Regions from separate parts of the Paraburkholderia sp. 32 genome, predicted to be linked through region 2. Evidence: riboswitches for the same ligand, from Rfam matches in the RefSeq annotation. Region 2 holds a riboswitch; the other holds the start of a gene.
The links. A riboswitch is a leader RNA that binds a small molecule or an ion and turns the genes downstream of it on or off. The one in region 2 is predicted to bind glycine.

Region 1 (10,848 bases), on a different contig from region 2:
CGCCGCCGCCGAAAGCTTGCGTCTATAATCGTCCGTGGCTGATAAAGAACAAGAAGTTGCCGTCGCGCTGTACCGCTCACACACCCACGGAGACGAGACAAGCATGAGCGAAGCACCACACGGAGCCCCGATCAAAACCCCAGCACAGCTTATCGCCGCGGTCATCGCCGGGTTTGCTGTGCCGATCGTCATCATCGTTCTGCTCGCCGTCTACGTCGATAATTCGACGCGCACCGGCGCCGGCACCGACTCTCTCTCCGAAGCCGAAGTCACCTCCCGCATCCATCCGATCGCCCAAGTCGAGATCCGCGACGCCAACGCACCGCGCGTCTACAAGACCGGCGAGGAAGTCTACAAGGCGGTCTGCTCGGCGTGTCACGCGTCGGGTGCCGCAGGCGCGCCGAAATTCACCAACACCGCAGACTGGGCGCCGCGCATCGCGCAGGGCTTCGACACGCTGTGGCACACCGCCCTGTCCGGCAAGGGCGCCATGCCGCCGCGCGGCGGCACGAGCCCCGACGACTACAGTGACTTCGAGATCGCGCGCGCGGTCGTCTATATGGCGAACAATTCGGGCGCGAGCTTCCCCGAGCCGGCGCAGCCGGCGGCGGGCGCGGCCGCGGCATCCGGTGCGGCAGCGGCATCCGGTGCAGCAGGTGCATCGGATGCGGGCGCGGCCCAGGCCGCCGCGGCGCTGGCCGCAATGGCCAGCGTGCCGCAGACTCCCGCCCCGGCAGCAGGTGGCGCGCAAAGCGCGGACGCCTCGCAGGCCGGCAAGGCGCTGTATCAGTCGGTATGCCAGGCCTGTCACGCGACCGGCGTGCTGAACGCGCCGAAGTTCGGCGACAAGGAAGCATGGGCGCCGCGCCTGAAGGACCCGATGGACACCGTCTATAACTACGCGCTGCACGGCAAGGGCGCGATGCCGCCGAAGGGCGGCTCGAACGCATCGGATGCGGACGTGAAGGCTGCGGTCGACTATATGGTCAGCGCGGTGAAGTAAAGCACGCGGCATCGGTCGTCGCTGAAATGAAAAATCCCTGCATGCGCTAACGCGATGCAGGGATTTTTTATGTGCAATCGCGAGCAACCGCAACCGGCGGGCACTGGCAGTCCCGCCCGCTCACGACTTCTGCAACAACGCCTTCAGGCTCGCGAGCCGGTCCTTCGGCGACATCGGCGCTTCTTCCGGTGTCGGCGGCGGCGCATCGTCGAGCAGCATTTCGTTGATGAAGCGCGACGCCTCGCAGACGACCGTCTCCCGCGCCCGCTTGCGCTTCTTGCACCAGTTCAGATGCAGGCTGCGCTGCGCGCGCGTGATCGCGACGTACATCAGCCGGCGTTCCTCCTCGATGCGCGCGTCGTCGATCGGCTCGTCGTCCGCGCCACCCCGATGCGGCATGATGCCTTCCTCGACGCCGACCAGGAACACGTGCGGATACTCGAGCCCCTTCGACGCATGCACGGTCGACAGCCGCACCGCATCCGGATCTTCCTCGCGGCCTTCGAGCATCGACATCAGCGCGACCGTCTGGATCAGCCCGAGCAGGTTCTTGCCGGTGTCGCCGAAGCCGTCGGCGGTGTCGTAGCCGGTCGCTTCGCTGCCGCTGCCGTGCTCCGGCTCTTCCTTCGTGCCCTTGCGCTTGAGCCACTCGATGAACTCCAGCACGTTCTGCCACTTCGCCTGCGCCTGGCGTTCGTCGAACGCGTCGTACAGATACGCTTCGTAGTGGATCGCCTCCATCAGCTCATTGAGTAGCGTGCCCGCCGCGTCCTTCTCCGCGCGGTCGGTCAGGCGCTGCATGAAGTCGCAGAACGCGCGCATCGGCTCGATCTGACGCGGCGACAGACGCGCCTCGATGCCGCCCATGTAGACCGCCTCGAACAGCGACACCTTCGCCTGACCCGCGAACGCGCCGAGCGCCTCCAGCGTCGTATTGCCGACGCCGCGACGCGGTGTCGTGATCGCGCGGATGAACGCGGGATCGTCGTTCGCGTTGGCGATCAGACGCAGGTACGCGCAGATGTCCTTGATCTCGGCCTTATCGAAGAACGACTGGCCGCCCGACAGCACGTACGGAATCCGTTCGCGGCGCAGCACCTGCTCGAAGATGCGCGCCTGGAAGTTGCCGCGATAGAGGATCGCGTAGTCGCGGAAATTCGCGCGCCGCTCGAACTTGTGCGCGGACAGCCGAAACACGACGGACTCCGCCTCGTGCTCCTCGTCGTTGCAGCCCGTCACCGTGATCGTGTCGCCCATGCCGTGCTCGGACCACAGCTTCTTCTCGAACAGCTTCGGATTGTTCGCGATCACGTTGTTCGCGGCGCTCAGGATGCGCACCGTCGAGCGGTAATTCTGCTCGAGCTTGATCAGGTGCAGGTTCGGGAAATCCTTGCCGAGCTGGCCGAGGTTTTCGAGGGTCGCGCCGCGCCAGCCGTAGATCGCCTGATCGTCGTCGCCGACCGCCGTGAACGCCGCGCGCTTGCCGGCCAGGAGCTTCACCAGTTCGTACTGGCATGCGTTGGTGTCCTGATACTCGTCGATCAGCAGATAGCGCAGCTTGTTCTGCCAGCGGTCGCGCACCTGCTCGTTGCTCGCGAACAGTTCGGCGGGCAGGCGGATCAGATCGTCGAAATCGACCGCCTGGTAAGCGTGCAGCGTCGCCACGTAGTTGCGATAGACGATCGCCGCCTGATGCTCGTCCTCGGTCGAGGCGGTCGCGATCGCCTGCTCGGGCATGATCAGGCCATTCTTCCACAGCGAGATGATCGACTGGATCTTGCGAATGAAGCCCTTGTCCGTCGAGCCGACCTGCTCCTGGATCATGCCGAAACAGTCGTCGGAATCCATGATCGAGAACTGCGGCTTCAGGCCGACATGCTCCGCCTCCTGACGCAAAATCTGCACGCCGAGCGAGTGGAACGTACACACCGTCAGCTGGTTCACGGGCACCTTGCGGCCTTCCTTGCCGGGTGCGGTCAGCGTCTTGCCTTCGAGCAGCTTGCCGACGCGCTCGCGCATCTCCGCCGCGGCCTTGTTCGTGAACGTGACGGCGGCGATGTGCCGTGGCTCGAAGCCCTTCGCTTCGATCAGGTGCGCGATTTTCTGCGTGATCACGCGCGTCTTGCCGCTGCCGGCGCCGGCGAGCACGAGACAGGGACCGTCGAGATAACGGACCGCTTCACTTTGAGCGGGGTTCAGGCCTGCGGACATCGTTTGTGGATGGCTAATACGGTTGAGGGACGCTGAGGTCGGACCGGCGGGTGGCGCCGGCCGAAGGCCCGGGGCATGCTGCGCGGCGCAGTGCTCGCGAGAGGTGCGATGTTAACATGGCCACTGCGATGGCCACTGCGATGGCCACTGCGATGGCCACCGCGATGGCCACCGCGATGGCCACCGCGATGGCCACCGCGATGGACGCCCTCGTTGGATGCCTCGATGGCTCGGACGCCCCGACGGGCTGCGCGCAAGGCCGGCCGTCATGTTCAGCCCCCAGTCCAGCCCACAAATGCCACAATGAGCAGATTGCGCGCCGCCGCCGCGGTGGCAAGGCGGCGCGCCGCTCCTCCAGGAAGACTCGCATGTCCGCATCGCTGAAAATTGGATTGATGGGCTACGGCTTCGCCGGCGCGACGTTTCACGCACCGGTGATCGAACACTGCGGACGCGCGAGGGTCGCCGCGATTGCGACCGGGCAATCCGAGCGCGCGCACGCCGACTATCCGCACGCGAAAATCGTCGCCGATCTCGACGCGCTGCTCGCGCTCGACGACATCGACTGCGTCGTGATCGCGACGCCCAACGACACCCACTTCGACCTCGCGCGCCGCACCCTCGAAGCCGGCAAGCACGTGGTCGTCGACAAGCCTGTCACGCTGAGCGCCGCCGACGCCCACACGCTTGCCAATATCGCGCTCGCGCGCGGCAAGCTGTTCGCGCCCTTTCACAACCGCCGCTGGGACGGCGATTTTCTGACCGTGCGCGATCTGCTCGCGCGCGTGGAACTGGGTCGCCTCACGCAGTACGAATCGCATTTCGACCGCTTCCGGCCGGGCGTGCGTCAGCGCTGGCGCGAAGACGTGACGCGCGGCGGCGGTCTGCTGTTCGATCTCGGTCCGCATCTGATCGACCAGGCGCTCGCCCTCTTCGGCGCGCCGAAGACCGTATCGGCGACGGTGCGCACCCATCGCGACGACGCAAGTGCACCCGACTACGTGCACATCCAGCTCGGCTACGACGAGTTCGAGGTCGTGCTGCACGCAAGCGCGTTGACCGCGTTGCCGGGACGGCGCTTTGCTATCCACGGCACGCGCGGCAGCTACGTGAAGTACGGCCTCGACACCCAGGAAGATCAGCTGAAAGCGGGCCTGCGCCCCGGCGACGCAGGCTTCGGCGCCGGCAACAGCCCCGGCATGCTGCGCGTGCTCGAAGGCGACGAGGAAGTCGAGTGCGAATTGCCGACCCGCAACGGCGAGTACGCAGGCTTCTATATTGCGTTGGCCGACGCGATCCAGAACCGCGTCGCATTTCCGATCAGCACGCGCGACGCGGTCGACGTGATGACGATCATCGACCTGGCCGCGCGCAGTTCCGAGCAGGGCGTGCGACTGCCGTTCGAGCGGATTCGCTGAGCCCCGCCGCGCTGCGCGTCGACACCGCGACACCACGAGCTGTGTACCAAAAACGGGACCGCCTTTAGCGCCGCGAAGGCTGTCGGCGCGGGCTTTCCTGACGTTCCGGAAAGGAACATAACGTTACAAATTCGCCCGCTGCAGAGTCAGCGGGCGTTCTTCGTCAGCCGTTGCTAGTGAGGTAGCAACCCAACACGACAACGACTCCGGGAGAATCCATGTCTCGAATCATCCGTGCCCTTGTTGCATGCGCGCTGCTCGGCTCCGTCGCCGCCTGCGTGGTAACGCCCCCGCCCGCGCCGCATCCGGGCCCGACTCCGCAGCAGATCGCGGACCAGCGTCTGCATCAGGTCGAGGGCCGCATCGACAATCTCGCGCACCGTATCGATAACCGCGTGAATCAGGGCTATTACCCGCCGCCGCAAGGCGCCGCGCTGCATCACCGTCTCGAGACGATCCGCCAGGAAGCGCATGACATGGCCGCCCAGCATGGCGGCGGTTTGTCCGCGGAAGAACAGCGCGTGCTGAATCAGGAACTGGACAATGCGGCTCATGCGATCGGCGAGTGAGCCAGCGAGCAAGTGGTCAAACCGAATCGGCAAACGAGCCACCAGGTGAGCCCCCACTACCGCTCATCGTGCGGTCACGGATGGCACCGGGAGAAGCAACTGAAAAGCGCGGGCACCACGGTCCGCGCTTTTCTTTTTGACGCCCCCGAACAGCCACAGCCGGCCCCACACCGCTCCCGGGCCTTTATTTGACAAGCCCCGGCCCGTCGCGTAAATTCGCCGCACGCGTCGGGAGAGCGTGCTGGCAGGCGAAAAATCGCAGGCCGCGCCGCCGAAGGGGCACACCCGCAAACTCTCAGGCAAAAGGACCGACCGCGTCGAAAAACCCGTCTTCCGGCGGCTTTTTCGCACTCTGGAGAGCGGCAGTAGCCATCCGCGTCGCACCTCGTGCACCGCAGGCAGGCTGCCCACCGAAGGGGCGCGCGTTTCACCCGTGACGGATCGAGCTCATTGAGCCAGTCGCGGCGGCGCAATCTCTCAGGTATCGAGGACAGAGGGGTCATGCAGAACCACGCTCGCAGGCACACGGCCGCGAGGCAGTGCGCCGCATGGCCTTTTTTGTTTCGCGAGATGCCCGAGGCCCCATGACCGAACTCAAACACACCCCGCTCCACGCCGCTCACCGCGCGCTCAATGCTCGCATGGTCGACTTCGGCGGCTGGGACATGCCCGTCAACTACGGCTCGCAGATCGAGGAACATCGCGCGGTGCGCACCGACGCCGGCATGTTCGACGTGTCCCACATGTGCGTGGTCGACTTCACCGGCGAGCGCGTCCGCGCGTTCTTCGAATACGCGCTCGCGAACAACGTCGCGAAGCTGCAAACACCGGGCCGCGCGCTCTACTCCTGCATGCTGAATCCGAACGGCGGCGTGATCGACGATCTGATCGTCTATTACTTCGCCGAAGACCACTTCCGCGTGGTCGTCAACGCCGGCACCGCCGACAAAGACATCGCCTGGTTCGGCCAGCTCAACGCGGGCGGCTTCGGTCTCACCATCACGCCGCGCCGCGATCTGGCGATCGTCGCCGTGCAAGGCCCGAACGCACGCGAAAAGGCCTGGCAAACCGTGCCGGCCGCGCGCGCCGCGACTGAAACGCTGAAACCGTTCAACGCCGCGCGCGTCGACGGCACGCCGTTCGGCGAGCTGACCGTCGCGCGCACCGGCTATACCGGTGAAGACGGCTTCGAGATCATCGTGCCGGCTACCCACGTCGAAGCGCTGTGGAAGGCGCTCGCGGCCCACGGCGTGCGCCCGGCCGGTCTCGGCGCGCGCGATACGCTGCGCCTCGAAGCCGGCATGAACCTGTACGGCCAGGACATGGACGACAATGTCTCGCCGCTCGACGCCGGCCTCGCATGGACCGTCGACCTGGCCTCGCCGCGCGAGTTCGTCGGCAAGAGCAGCCTCGAAGCCGACGGCTCGCGCGCCGCGTTCGTCGGCCTGATCCTGCTGAAGGAAAACGGCAAGGCCGCGGGCGTGCTGCGCGCGCATCAGAAAGTCGTCACGCCGCACGGCGACGGCGAAATCACCAGCGGCACGTTCTCGCCGACCATGCAGGAATCGATCGCCTTTGCGCGCGTGCCGAAGGGCGTGCAGCCGGGCGACACCGTGCACGTCCAGATTCGCGACAAAGCCTGTCCCGCAAGCGTGGTAAAACTGCCGTTCGTGCGCAACGGCAAGGTGCTGGCGGTCTGAGCGGCCGGCGCGCGCCCCCACATTCAAACACTACCGAACATACCGTTCAGGAGCATCCAATGAGCATCCCGGCCGAACTGAAATACACCGAATCGCACGAATGGGTCCGCACCGAAGCGGACGGCACGCTGACGGTCGGCATCACCGACCACGCGCAGGAAGCGCTCGGCGACATCGTCTTCTTCGAAGTCCAGGAACTCGGCAAGTCCGTGACCGCGGGCGACACCGTCGCCGTGATCGAATCGGTGAAGGCCGCCTCCGATATCTACGCGCCGGTCTCGGGCGAAGTCATCGAGGCGAACACGACCGTCGCGGACTCGCCCGAAACCGTCAACAGCACGCCGTACGACAGCTGGCTGTTCAAGATCAAGCCGGCCGCCGATGCGTCGCTCGACCGCCTGCTCGACGCCGAGGCCTACGCGAAGTCGATCGGCGCCTGAGTCGCCTTTTGTTTTAACCGTCAGGCGCGGCGCTCGCACAACGGCGCGCCGCGCCGCCAGGAACACCCATGAAGCTCGAACACCCGGATCGTCTGATGAACCGCACTCCTCTCTCGCTCGCCGCGCTCGAAGTGCACGACGCCTTCGCCGAACGGCATATCGGCCCGGATACGGCCGACCAGCAAGCGATGCTCGAAGCACTCGGCTTCGCGTCGCGCGCGGCATTGATCGACGCCGTCATCCCGAAGACGATCCGCCGCACCGAAACGCTGCCGCTCGGCCCCTTCGCGCAACCGAAGAGCGAAGCCGAAGCGCTCGCCGCCTTGCGCGAGCTCGCGGACAAGAACCAGGTGTTCCGCTCCTACATCGGCCAGGGCTATTACAACGCCCATACGCCGACGGTGATCCTGCGCAACGTGCTCGAAAATCCGGCGTGGTACACCGCGTACACGCCGTACCAGCCTGAAATTTCCCAAGGCCGTCTGGAAGCGCTCCTGAACTTCCAGCAGATGGTCACCGACCTGACCGGCCTCGCGATCTCGAACGCATCGCTGCTCGACGAAGCGACCGCCGCCGCCGAAGCGATGACGCTGCTGCAACGCGTCGGCAAACCGAAGTCGAACGTGTTCTTCGTTGCCGACGACGTGCTGCCGCAGACCATCGAGGTCGTGAAGACGCGCGCGACGCCGGTCGGCATCGAAGTGAAAGTCGGCCCGGCCGCTGAAGCCGCCGACGCCAACGCATTCGGCGTGCTGCTGCAATACCCGGGCGTGAACGGCGACGTGCGCGACTACCGCGCGCTGACCGAAGCGATCCACGCGGCGGGCGGCCATGTCGTCGTCGCCGCCGACCTGCTCGCGCTGACGCTGCTTACGCCGCCGGGCGAATGGGGCGCGGACGTCGCGGTCGGCAATACGCAGCGTTTCGGCGTGCCGGTCGGCTTCGGCGGCCCGCATGCCGCGTACCTCGCGGTGCGCGACGAATTCAAGCGGCAAATGCCGGGACGTCTGGTCGGCGTAACCGTCGACGCGCAAGGCAACCCCGCGCTGCGTCTCGCGCTGCAAACGCGCGAGCAACACATCCGCCGCGAGAAGGCGACCTCGAACGTGTGCACCGCGCAGGCGCTGCTCGCGATCATGGCGAGCATGTACGCGGTCTATCACGGCCCGCGTGGCCTGAAGACGATCGCACTGCGCGTCAATCGCATCGCCACGCTGCTCGCCGAAGGCGCGAAGCAGCTTGGCTATAAGCTCGTCAACGAAGCTTTCTTCGACACGCTCACGTTCGACACCGGCGCCCGCACGCAAGCGCTGCACGACGCGGCGACGGCCAGGCGCATCAACCTGCGCCACGTGAGCGCGACGCAAGTCGGCCTGTCGATCGACGAAACCACCACGCGCCACGATCTGGCCGACCTGCTCGCGGTGTTCGCTCAAGCGGCCTTCACGAGCGACGTGCCGCAAGTCGACGCGCTCGACGCCGCGCTCAACGCATCGAACTCTGCGTCGGTGCCGGCCGCGCTCGAACGCACGAGCGCGTACCTGACGCATCACGTGTTCAACCGTCATCATTCGGAAACGGAAATGCTGCGCTATCTGCGCAGCCTGTCGGACAGGGACCTCGCGCTCGATCGCTCGATGATCCCGCTCGGCTCCTGCACGATGAAGCTGAATGCGACGTCGGAAATGCTGCCGGTCACGTGGCCCGAGTTCGGCCAGATCCATCCGTTCGCACCGACCGAACAAACCGTCGGCTACCGCGAGATGATCGATCAGCTCGAAGAGATGCTGGTCGCCGCGACCGGCTATGCGGCCGTGTCGCTGCAGCCGAACGCGGGCTCGCAGGGCGAGTACGCGGGTCTTTTGATCATCCACGCCTATCACGCGTCGCGCGGCGAAGCGCATCGCGATGTCTGTCTGATTCCCGCTTCGGCGCACGGCACGAACCCGGCGTCGGCGCAAATGGCCGGCATGCAGGTCGTGGTCGTGGCATGCGACGCGCAGGGCAACGTCGATATCGAAGACCTGAAGAAGAAGGCCGCACAGCACGCCGATAAGCTCGCGGCGATCATGATCACGTACCCGTCGACGCACGGCGTGTTCGAGCAGAACGTCCGCGAAATCTGCGAGATCGTGCATGCGCACGGCGGCCAGGTGTACGTGGACGGCGCGAACATGAACGCGATGGTCGGCCTGTGCGCGCCGGGTCAGTTCGGCGGCGACGTCTCGCACCTGAACCTGCACAAGACCTTCTGCATTCCGCACGGCGGCGGCGGACCGGGCGTCGGTCCGGTCGCGGTCGGCGCGCATCTCGCGCAGTTCCTGCCGAACCAGACTTCGTCGGGCTACCAGCGCTCGGAGGATGGCATCGGCGCGGTGTCGGCCGCGCCGTACGGCTCGGCGTCGATCCTGCCGATCTCGTGGATGTACATCGCGATGATGGGCGCGAAGAACCTGAGCGCCGCGACCGAAACCGCGATCCTCAACGCGAACTACGTCGCCAACAAGCTCGCGCCGCACTATCCGGTGTTGTACTCGGGCCCCGGCGGCCTCGTCGCACACGAGTGCATTCTCGATCTGCGTCCGATCAAGGACACGAGCGGCATCACCGTCGACGACGTCGCGAAGCGCCTCGCCGACTATGGCTTCCACGCGCCGACGATGAGCTTCCCGGTACCGGGCACGCTGATGGTCGAACCGACCGAGTCGGAGTCGAAGGAAGAGCTCGACCGCTTCATCGAGGCGATGATCGCGATCCGCGAGGAAATCCGCGCGGTCGAGGAAGGCCGCGCGGAGCGCGAGGACAATCCGCTGAAGCACGCGCCGCACACGGCGGCGGTCGTGATCTCGGACGACTGGAAGCACGCGTATGCGCGCGAGACCGCCGCCTACCCGCTGAAGACGCTGATCGCGAACAAGTACTGGCCGCCGGTCGGTCGCGCGGACAACGTGTACGGCGATCGCAACCTGTTCTGCTCGTGCGTGCCGATCGCCGATTACGAGTAAGCAGCGCGAGTCGGCGAGACGTCATGCGCGGCGCTGTGAAGGTCCGTCGGCATCCGCGAGCGGTCCAGCCGCGGTCCTGTCGTTGAAAGCCGCAACCGGCTAACATCACACACCGAATCAGCCTAACGAGGAGTTTCGCATGGCGCGAAAGGTGCGATTGATGCAAAGCCGGGCCGAGGCGGCAGGCGTCCGTCCGTGGCGGCCCGCTTACGCGGTACTGTTGGCCGCAGCGGCCGCGTTGCTGCCGCTGCGCGCGGCGCAGGCCGCGATGAATTTCTGCGCGGCGCCGGCGCTGCAAACGAGCGAGCGCACCAATGCCGACCCCGGCGTCAAGGCGCTCGTCGCCAACGTGCAGGCACATCTGAACGAGCAGCCGCATGCGCTCGCCAAATTGCACACCGAGGGCACGCTGCCGCACGAGGGCATCTACGATCAGAGCGTCGAAGCGGAGAAGGATCTCGACCTGCTGCGCGACGCCGCGCTCGCGTGGCGCGCGACCAGC
Region 2 (10,848 bases):
CCGATCACCTTGCCGTTCTCGATCTGCATCGGGGCGCCCATCCAGCTGCCGATCCGTGCGCCGACATCGAAGCCGACCGTGATGGCTGTCAGCAACTCGCGTCCACTGCGTCTATACAGTTCGGCGAGCGCCAATGCGGAAAAGACCGTGGCATTTCCAAAATGCGTCGAGGTCGGAAAGGTATCGTCCGCATCCAGTACATTGGCCAGCCGTGCATTGGCGTAGGCGGCGGCGGTGACCGAACTGCGCTGTGTTCTGCCGAGTACGGTTGCATCCTGATTGCCCCCGAGAGTATCGACATATTCGAGAGCGATCCGTCCGCTACCGGTGCCAATCGCTCCGAGCGCACAGCCCAACGTGTCGAGAAGAAGGCGCTTGCTCTCGGCGACGACGGGCTGTGGCAGATCGTCAAAACGCGTCTTTACCACGAAGTCGGCAAGTCCCTGGGTGAGGCTCGTCATGTCTCGCTCCTTGCTGTATCAGGTAGTTGTGTGCTGGAACAACGGTTTTTCGTCTGGATGGCGCTGTTCAGTTCGGGCAGGACCTCAAAGAGGTCTGCAACAAGACCATAGTCCGCCACCTGAAAGATCGGGGCGTCCGCGTCTTTATTGATTGCAACAATGATCCGGGAGTCTTTCATGCCCGCCAGATGCTGAATGGCCCCTGAAATGCCGACGGCAATATAAAGCTGCGGTGCGACGATCTTTCCGGTTTGGCCGACTTGCATATCGTTGGGTGCGAAGCCCGCGTCGACCGCCGCTCGCGATGCACCGACCGCCGCGCCTAGTGTGTCCGCGAGCGGGTAGAGCAAACCGAAGTTCTCGCCACTTTGCATACCGCGACCGCCGGACACGACGATCTTCGCGGCGGTCAGATCAGGACGATCGCTGGCAGCCAGTTGTTCGTCGACCAGGGCCGACAGGCCCGAGTCTCCCGGACCCGAAAGTTGCTCGACAGGGGCAGGTTCCTGGGTGGTGTCCGATGCGTCGAAAGCCGTGCCGCGAACGGTAATCAGTTTGATTGCGGCAGAGGACTGAACCGTCGCGATCGCATTGCCGGCGTAGATGGGACGCCTGAACGTGTCCGCACTGATCACCTCGATGATCTCGGAGATCTGATCGGTATCGAGCAACGCTGCAACGCGTGGCAAGACGTTCTTGCCATGCGTTGTGGCGGCCGCGAGCACATGGGTGTACGCGGATGCGATTCCCGCAATCAAAGGCGCGATGTTCTCCGGCAATTGATGCGCGTAGGCGTCCTCATCGGCGGCTAGTATTTTGGATACGCCTTCGATTTTCGCCGCGGTCTGCGCAAGCGCTGCGACGTTCCGACCCGCCACCAGCATCGCGATATCGCCGCCGATCCTTTGCGCGGCGGAAACTGCGCTCAGGGTGGCGGTGGCCAGAATGCCGTGGTTGTGTTCGGCAATCACGAGAATGGCCATCAGATCACCCTCGCTTCGTGTTTGAGCTTTTCGACCAGCGCGGTGACGGAGGCGACTGTGACGCCAGCGCTGCGCACGGCCGGTGCTTCCACTTTGAGCGTCTTCACGCTCGACGCGGTGGATACGCCAAGCGAGCTTGCGCTGCGCACGTCGAGTGGCTTCTTTTTAGCCTTCATGATGCTGGGTAAGGTCGTGTAGCGAGGTTCATTCAGCCGCAGATCGGCGGTGACGATGGCCGGGAGATTGAGCGCAACCGTCTGCAGTCCGCCGTCGATCTCACGAGTGACCTGGATCTTTTCGCCCACAATCTCGACTTGCGATGCGAACGTGCCCTGCGCGTAGCCGGTGAGTGCGGCCAGCATCTGGCCGGTCTGGTTGTTGTCGCTGTCGATAGCCTGCTTTCCAAGCAGTGTGATGCGTGGCTGTTCCTTGTCGACCAGGGCCTTGAGAAGCTTCGCGACCGCAAGTGAACCCAGCGCCTCATCGCTTTCAATCAGAATGGCGCGATCGGCGCCAAGTGCGAGTGCCGTGCGTAATTGCTCCTGCGCTTCGCTCGGGCCCACGCAGACCACGACAACTTCGGTGGCGATTCCTTTTTCCTTGAGTCGTACGGCCTCTTCTACCGCGATCTCGCAGAAGGGGTTCATCGACATCTTGACGTTCGCGAGGTCTACGCCGCTCTTGTCCGCCTTGACGCGAACCTTGACGTTATAGTCGACCACCCGCTTGATAGCGACCAGAACTTTCATGCCTTCAGCCTCATCTCTATTACTCCGTTTTCAACCTGGGATCTAGCCGAAGTTGACCACTTTTTTTCGAGGCGCGCCAATAGCTTTAAATGTTCAAATGATCGAATAAACGTATCGAAGGAACTGCGAGGTCTGGCAGGAGGGAGCTTATTGCGGAGCGACGCTCATTGCTTTCCATACGACTTTGGTTGCCGTTCGGAATGCCGCATCGTCGACGCCGCCGGGACCGGAGCGCCGCAAAAAGACGATCAAGCCTTGCCAGTGCGAATAGAGCAAGGCGCCCCGCAGACGGCATTCGTCGGCAGGCAAGACCTTATTGATCTGCGCGACCAGTCCGCTGAACAAGGCCTGAAACTCCTTGCTTACCTTGACCATCAATTCACGCACAGCGGGTTGATGCTCCGCGAGACACCAGCATTCGAATGCAAACGGGCTGACGACATTGTTGGCTTCGGCCAATGCGTCGAATACGTCGTCCAGCACGGCGTCGAGGCGCGCTTCGGGCGATAGTGCCGGATCGCTGGAGAGCGAACGGTATTGCTCCAGATAGCGTCGGGCCACTTCTTCTATGGTGGCGAGCAGCAACGCGTCCCGGCTCCCGAAGTAGTGCTGGAGAGTACCGAGGCGAATCTGCGCTTCGGCTGCCACGCGTCGCTGGGTGAACCCCACGTTTCCCTCGGACGCAAACACGCGAATCGCAGCCTCGAGAATTTCAGGGATACGTGTCGACCGATTGCCGCGCTGCCGCGCAGGTGAGCGCGGATCGTGTCCGCCAAGTTCCGCCGAGCTGAGAGAGAGGTCTTTCATCTTTGACACTCGAGGGATGGAATCCGGCTGGCTGCGAGCGGCTGTGCGTTGCACGCTGCTATCGAACAGGGCGGCCGCAGCCGTTCAGTCAGGGTATTGGTCAAGTGTATAACACACGGCCGGTGCTCCAACGAAAAGGTACGAGAAATTCGCGTGAATACAGGGTAAACGCCAGCTTTATCTTTCTTGATAATAGGTCTGGTGACCACTAGTATTTGGTCAACGGACTAAATATCTGCTTTTCGTTCGCGAGTCTAGGTCCTGATCGCGGCAATCGAGCAGTGCGGAGTTTTTGCATGGACAGCGGCAGCACATCATTGCGTTGGCTGGTTGAGAAGTGGCTTCAACCAACCGCGGCGTCACCGGCTCGGGTCGTTCGGGTGAAAACCGGACGGATGCGCTCCACGCGCTGTGTTCGCCTCGAGGTCAGGCGTTCATCGGACGTATTGTCGGTGTTCTTTTTCCGGCATGGCGACGGTTCGTGGTGCGTATTTCCACCTCACGTCGAGCGTCCCGCAATGGCCATACAACAGTATGTCAGTTGATTGGAGGAAGCGTCATGGACGTGATCGAATTGGCGCGAGCATCGGGTTTGCAGGTGGTTCTCGATGGGCGGATAGGGCGCGAGGAGTATCAGATCGTGTGTGGATCAGTCGATGCGTTGCAGCGGTTCGCGGACGCCGTCAGTATGTCGATCGAGATGTCAGTGCGTGTGGCAATGCAAGTCGCGCGGTCATGATGTACTGACGCGGCCGGCTTCACGTGGGCGCTGGTAGGGCGCTAACAGACGATCATAATGAAAAATCAGCAATTATTAATGGGTTGTCCTAAGTGGACCTGCTGACCGATATCGTCAGACTGATGCGCCCTCAATCGGTGTTATGGCGCACGCTCGAAGAGCACGGACGTTGGGGAATGAGCGTTCCTCGGCGAGACGAGCCGGTCTTCTGCCTCGTCGTGACGGGACACTGCTGCTTTGTCCCGCCCAATGGCCCTCCATTGCTAATGAAGCAAGGTGACTACGTGATGTTGAACGCGTCATCTCGCTATAGCCTCGGCAGCGGATTGGATGTTATCCCAGCCGTGACTGCGCTCGCCGCCGACGCCGGGCAAACGGACTATGCCCGATGGAACGACGGCAAGGGTGGCGATGAAGTCAGACTCGTGGGCGGCTATTTCCAGGTCGAACCTGAGCACACTGCGCTCCTTGCGAGTTTGCTGCCGGATCTTCTTTACGTCCGATCCTCGGATGAAGAAGCCGGACGTCTGAGCCGTATCGTCGAATTGATCGGCGAGGAGTCGCTTTGTCAGTTGGCGGGTCGTGAACTGGTCATGGGCCGGCTGGTGGAAATCATGCTGGTGGAGGTGTTGCGTCGTCCGATGTTGCAAATAGAAGGACAACGAACCGGGTGGCTAAGCGGTATGGCCGACCCGCAGATCGCCATGTCGCTGCAAAAAATGCATGCCGACGTTGCGAACCACTGGACGGTGGACATCCTTGCGAAGCAGGTCGGCATGTCACGCGCGGTGTTTGCACGCCGCTTCTCCGAATGCGTGGGCCAGGCCCCCGCTACCTATCTTTCCAATTGGCGCATTGCGCTTGCCAAGGATGCGTTGCTGAACAGCAATCGCTCCGTCAACGATATCGGTCTTTCGATCGGTTATCTGTCCGACAGCGCGTTTAGCACGGCGTTCAGCCGGATCGTCGGATGTTCTCCGGCATCGTTCCGCCGAGAGGGCCGGAAGGTGTCCTGAACGAGCTATTGGTGGATCTGCTCGATCCATCGTTTTTTAGTATTGTCCCTTCTTTTCGACACGCCTTATCTTTTGCACATCATCAGGTCTCGCGAGCACTCCTGATACACAACCAGGAGCGAGCTCGCGGCGCGGTTTATCTACGCGCGCTGCTACACCAATTCAGAATCTTGAGTTTTGTAAAACGAAATTCCTGACAGATTGCAGGTGCAGTTAAAAGCGGGAACGCTATCGGAGTCCTTTCATGCACGCATGGCAGCGATTGACGAGAGACGTCCGAAAGCCTCGGGTTGACGATAAAAATTAAAAATCTTGCGCAATCCGAGAGCTTTACAAATCTATTAAATTATATTTGGAGACAGAAATGAAATGCCCGAAATTGATGCTGATGTCGACTGCTTTACTTTTTACCCAGGCGGCCTCCGCGCAAAGCAGCGTCACGCTTTACGGCGTGATCGACTTTGGTCTGAACTTCGTCAACAATGCGCAGACCATCGAGAATGGCCATAGAACGGGCCGCCAACAATATACGATGAGCAGCAGCATCATGCAGGGTAACCGGTGGGGTCTGCGAGGCGTGGAGGATCTCGGCGGTGGCTATAAGGCCATCTTCGTCCTGGAAAGCGGTTTCGATATCGGGACCGGGAATTTCCAGCAGGGCGGTGACCTGTTCGGCCGGCAGGCTTATGTCGGCATTGCTACTCCATACGGAACGGTTACGCTTGGGCGTCAGTACGATTCAGTCGTGGACTTTATCGGACCGCTAACCGGTGCCGTAGGGAACGGAACGTATTCGTTACATGGCAATGACGTCAACAATTTCGGGAATACCTATCGCGTCAATAACTCGATCAAATTTACGTCGGACACGTACGGCGGTTTCAAGTTTGGCGGACTCTACAGTTTCGGCGGAGTGGCGGGATCGTTTGGAACCAACAGCGTCTTTTCTCTGGGCGGTTCTTATCGATTCAACGGGCTCACGGTCGCCGCGGCGTATCTCCGGGCGCGTGATCCGAACCGGTCGTTTTGGGGCAACAATGCGAATAGTTCGGCGACTGCCAGTAATCTGGGTTCGATATCGGGAGTGCAGGTCAATCCTGTCTACGGCGGCTTCGCCTCCGCATCCGCGTATCAGGTTGCGGGAGCGGCTCTGCAATACGCGTTTTCCCGCGTTATCGTTGGAGCGAACTATTCCAATATCAGCTTTCGCGGGCTGAACGACCCGGCATCGGGGAACCTTGCGGTTATGAACCCCCGTGGCTATACCGGCAACGCTACGTTCAACAGCTATTCTGCCTTTGTGCGCTATAGCCTTACGCCATTCCTGTGGCTCAACGGCTCTTACGACTACCTGACCGGCGGTGCCATCGATGGCAAGGAGGGCGCGAAATACCATCTGATCAACGCCACCGTCGACTACTTCCTGTCGAAGCGCACCGACGTGTACTTCATGGCGAACTATCAGATCGCGTCCGGAACCGATTCGACCGGTCAATCCGCGGTGGCGTCCTATCTGACGATCACGCCTTCCAGCAACTCCCGCCAGGTTGTTCTGCGTGTTGGTATGAGACATCTCTTCTAGCGCGTCACGCCGGATCTGCTGACCGGCAGCACGCGTCGCGGAAATTGCCTGCTTCCAATCTCAAGCAAGACCGGGTTTTGCCAATTGCTCAACTTAAAGAGAGAGTGCCGAAACATGTCGACTCAAGATGCTGAAATCACGTGCCCATTTGCCCGGCAGACATTCCCCTGGCCGCGCGATACGGAAGCACCGTTGAACCCTCCGCCGCAATACGCCGCTTTGCGGGAAAAAGGGCCGATGGCGAAAGTCCAGCTTTGGGACGGCAGTGCCGCATGGATCGTGACCGACATGGAACATTTCCGCGAGGTGCTGACAAATCCCCATTTCAGCGCATCGCCACTTGTCGCGGGTTTTCCGTTCGTGGCGCCGGCGCGCGCTGCTCAGTCGAAGTCGTATCAGACATTCATTACCATGGACCCGCCTGAGCATGGCCATTATCGCCGCATGCTCACCAAGGAATTCATGGCAAAGCGTATGCAGGATTTGCGGCCGTTGGTTCAGCGTTCACTCGACACGCTTCTCGATGCTATGGAGAAGAAAGGCGCGCCAGCCGATTTCATCGCGGACCTCGCATTGCCGCTGCCGTCGCTGGTGATCTCGATCATGCTGGGAGTGCCGTATGAAGATCACGCGAAACTGCAGAAGTGGAGCGCGGATCGGATGAATCTCTCCATTGCTCCGGAAGCTTTGACGCGATCGGCGCAGGAGATGACGGCCTATATCGATCAACTGTTGCGCCAGAAAGAACAAGACCCGGGCGATGGAAGCGATCTGCTGAGCAGATTGGCGGTGGAATGGGTCATCCCGGGAAAGCTGCCGCATTCAGAAGCGGTTCAGATGGCGACGTTGCTGTATTTGGCCGGACACGAGACGACGGCCAACCAGATCGGACTCGGGCTGCTCAGTCTGTTTCAACATCCGCGGCAGAAGGCGGACCTGATCGCGAATCCTTCTCTGGTGCGCGGAGCAGTCGAAGAAATGCTCCGGTTCCATTCCATCACGCATATGAATTCCAACCGTGTTGCGACCGAGGACGTCACGATTGGCGGGCAACTGATTCGTAAGGGAGAGGGTGTTCTCGCACTGCTGCATGCAGCGAATCACGATCCGGTTGCGTTTCCGAGTCCCGAGAGTTTCGATATCCATCGTGAGACCGGCGGACAGTCTCATGTGGCGTTCTCATTTGGAATTCACCAGTGCCTGGGCCAGCCGTTGGCTCGACTTGAACTCCAGGTGGTGTTCGAGACATTGTTCAAACGGTTTCCCAATCTGCAATTGGCGGTTGAATTCGATGCCTTGCCATTCAAGAGCCAATCTTTTGTTTACGGCCTTAGGGAACTACCGGTGAGTTGGTGAGCGTTCCGGTTCGAACGACCGGCCGGTCTCGAACCCGAGCGGAGAACCTGTTTTCGCCCCCTTCGTGGCCGGTGCTGCAAACGTGTAGCGCCGATCACTCATCCACCTTCGACAGATGGAGTCGGTCGTTATGAACTGGAAGTTTGTTGCCGTGACTCATTTGCGCGAGGGCGTGGGTATCTTCGTAGCCTTGCTCGCGGATCTGGTGATGGTGGCCTGACGTTCTGGACAGGTCGGCCGGTCCCGCGACCGGAGAGAAAGGCCGCTCTACATTGCAGCGTGATCTCAACCCATGAAGGAAATGGTAAATGAGCAGGTTATTCGACAGGAAGGTAGCCCTCGTGACCGGTGCGGCATCCGGCATTGGGCGCGCGACGGCCATTGCGTTCGCCAGAGTAGGCGCCGCGGTGGTTGTCGCGGACGCCGATGCGCAACGCGGCGCCGAGGTTGTTCATTACATTACCGAAAGCCTTGGCGAGCAATCGCTTTTCGTCGCCGTGGATGTGACAGATCCAGATTCCGTGGAGCGTATGGTCCGGACGACCGTGAGCCACTATGGCGCGTTGGATTGTGCATTCAACAACGCCGGTGTTTCCGACAAATCGAGCAGCTTGCGGGTGTCGACTCAGGACAACTGGGACCGTGTGATGTCCGTCAATCTGGAAGGCGTTTGGCACTGTATGCGGGCAGAGCTCGACCACATGTTGGCCGCCGGCAAAGGTGCGATCGTCAACAATGCCTCGCGCTCAGGTCTGGTCGGTGTACCGAGTGACGGAATCTACGGCGCGGCCAAGCACGGGGTCATAGGGTTGACGAAGGCCGCGGCGGTCGAGTTTGCGTCTAAACAGATCAGAGTGAACGCGGTGTGTCCGGGTCTTGTTGAAACCGCTTTGACGCAGGCGCGATTCGGCGATGACCTCGTCCCGCGTTCACGGCTTGCGAATCCGCTGGGACGAATGGCTCAACCTGAGGAGATTGCCGAAGCCGTCGTCTGGTTGTGCTCAGACGCGGCTTCCTTCGTGGTTGGCGTCGCGTTGCCGGTGGACGGTGGGGCCACTGCCCGGTGAGATCCACGCCGGCGCAGCGCCTGGTCCCAGGTCACATTATGCTGTCGGAGTGCGGTCGCACCGTCGTAGACACGCATGGTAATGATCGACATCCCTGTTGCCAGATCGAAGCGCCTCTTCAAATCGCAAAGGCTTTCGAAAAACACTTTCAACTAGTACTTGCAGCCAGCAATTTGGACAGGTAACGTCGAATCGTTCTGCAATGCAGCGCCGGAGAGATCGTCAGAAGGTGTGACGACGCCGACGGAGCAACCGCCCCGGAAACTCTCAGGCAAAAGGACCGCGTAGCAGGGACATCTGGCGAGCGGCGTCACGCACGCCCACCGAAGGGGATTTTCCGCGCACGGCCGCACGAGCCCGCGCCGCTGGAGAAGAAACTCTCAGGTACATGGACAGATGGGACATCGACGCCGGTTTCGAAATGAAATCGACACCGGTGATGCTCAATTTACTCTGGACCATGTCATGTCACGAATCGCCATCATTGGCGCCGGCATTACCGGCGTCACGACTGCTCACGCCTTCGCTCAGCGCGGCCACCACGTCACCGTGTTCGAGCGCCATCGTTACGCGGCGATGGAAACCTCGTTCGCCAATGGCGGGCAACTGTCCGTCAGCAATGCGGAAGTCTGGAACAGCGCGGCCATCGCCACAGCAGCATCCGCTACGTGAGCCCGGCGCAGCGCCATGACGGCGACGACCACGTGATCCTCGCGGCGCGTCACGAGGTGTATGTGCAGGCGCGGGAACGCAACCCGGCCCGCTGGTCACGCTGCACGCGAGACTGGACACCAATCGGCGCCGTCACCCTCAATCCGGAGCGCGAGTCAGTCGTCACGATAGCCTCGCACGCCTCACTCATGCAGCCAGAGGCTGTTTATTCGCGCCGATCGACGCCATCTCAACGACTGAGTCACGTTCGGGATTGAGCGTCACGGCACCCACCGGTGTCCAGTTACGCGTGTGACGCGACCAGCGGGTCGGATTGCATGCACGCGCCTTCGCGTACAGTGCATGACGTGCCGCGAGAAGCGCGCGATCGTCGCCGGCATGGCGCTGCGCAGGCGTCACGTAGCGGATGCCGCTATGACGATGCTCGAAGTTGTACCACTGCACGAAACCGGCAGCCCAAATGCGAGCAGCGTTCAGGTCCTCGAAGCCTGTGGCCGGAAACTCCGGCCGATACTTCGCGGTTCGGAAGAGCGCCTCGGCGTAGGCGTTGTCGTCGCTGACACGGGGGCGTGAGTACGACGGCTTGACACCCAGCCAGTGGAGCATCGCCAGCACGGTAGTTGCCTTGAGCGTTGCGCCGTTGTCACCGTGCAGCACCGGTCGGGTCTCAAGGGCGGCAATGCCTTCAGCGAGTGCCGTGCGCCGCACCAGATGCGCTGCATGTTCGGCAGCGTCGCTGTCGTGCACCTCCCAGCCGACAATCTTGCGGCTGTACAGGTCCAGGATCAGGTACAGGTGGAACCATCGACCTGTTACCGTTGCCGGCAAATAGGTCATGTCCCAGCACCAGACCTGGCGCGGTGCGGTCGCGACGTGTGTGGTTGGCGGCCGGGCGCTCGAAGGCGTTCTGGCGCGGCCACGGCGCGTCATCTGCCCATGCTCTCGCAGCACGCGGGCGAAGGTCGATTCGCTGGCGATGTATACGCCTTCGTCGGCCAGCATCGGCACGATACGCGCGGGCGGCATGTCGGCAAAGCGCGGCTCATTGGCTACGCGCAGCACGTTTGCCCGTTCCTCCGGGCTCAGGGTGTGCGCGGGCAGCGGTCGCGTCGCGCCTGGCCTCGCATCGCCCCTGACGAGCCCCTGATGGGCCTTCCAGCGCTGCAGGGTACGCACGTCGATTCCAGCCACCTCGCAGGCCAGGCGCAACCGTGCGCCAGCCAGTCTTGCCGAATCAATTTCCCGGGCCAGGAGCTGGCGATCTTCGAGGCCGATCATTCGTCCTCGCCCTTGTCCGTGTTGAAGATCGCCCCGAGTTTTTTTGAAAGAACCAGCAATGCGGCCGCCTCGGCCAGTGCCTTTTCCTTGCGCCGCAGTTCGCGTTCCAGTTCCTTTATGCGTCGCTGGTCCTGCTTC

Region 1: linked by a shared signal. The riboswitch ahead of gcvT (glycine cleavage system aminomethyltransferase GcvT) and the one ahead of OKW26_RS18460 (FAD-dependent oxidoreductase) in region 2 are both predicted to bind glycine.

Annotation. Positions count from the first base shown of each region.
Region 1 is NZ_JBNDKD010000003.1:2,310,004-2,320,851, forward strand. Features, by position in the region: gene OKW26_RS33555 (c-type cytochrome) at 104-1,003, shown strand; gene OKW26_RS33560 (UvrD-helicase domain-containing protein) at 1,124-3,214, opposite strand; gene OKW26_RS33565 (oxidoreductase) at 3,583-4,632, shown strand; gene OKW26_RS33570 (hypothetical protein) at 4,851-5,201, shown strand; glycine riboswitch at 5,421-5,522, shown strand; glycine riboswitch at 5,544-5,705, shown strand; gene gcvT (glycine cleavage system aminomethyltransferase GcvT) at 5,786-6,901, shown strand; gene gcvH (glycine cleavage system protein GcvH) at 6,961-7,341, shown strand; gene gcvP (aminomethyl-transferring glycine dehydrogenase) at 7,410-10,346, shown strand; gene OKW26_RS33590 (alginate lyase family protein) at 10,486-10,848, shown strand, end outside.
Region 2 is NZ_JBNDKD010000002.1:670,809-681,656, reverse strand. Features, by position in the region: gene OKW26_RS18505 (MmgE/PrpD family protein) at 1-461, opposite strand, end outside; gene OKW26_RS18500 (electron transfer flavoprotein subunit alpha/FixB family protein) at 458-1,444, opposite strand; gene OKW26_RS18495 (electron transfer flavoprotein subunit beta/FixA family protein) at 1,444-2,193, opposite strand; gene OKW26_RS18490 (TetR/AcrR family transcriptional regulator) at 2,341-3,054, opposite strand; gene OKW26_RS18485 (hypothetical protein) at 3,560-3,739, shown strand; gene OKW26_RS18480 (AraC family transcriptional regulator) at 3,832-4,755, shown strand; gene OKW26_RS18475 (porin) at 5,120-6,337, shown strand; gene OKW26_RS18470 (cytochrome P450) at 6,452-7,693, shown strand; gene OKW26_RS18465 (glucose 1-dehydrogenase) at 8,002-8,760, shown strand; glycine riboswitch at 8,961-9,053, shown strand; glycine riboswitch at 9,055-9,159, shown strand; partial or broken gene OKW26_RS18460 (FAD-dependent oxidoreductase) at 9,157-9,399, shown strand; partial or broken gene OKW26_RS18455 (hypothetical protein) at 9,405-9,689, shown strand; one part of gene OKW26_RS18450 (IS3 family transposase) at 9,619-10,748, opposite strand; one part of gene OKW26_RS18450 (IS3 family transposase) at 10,748-10,848, opposite strand, start outside.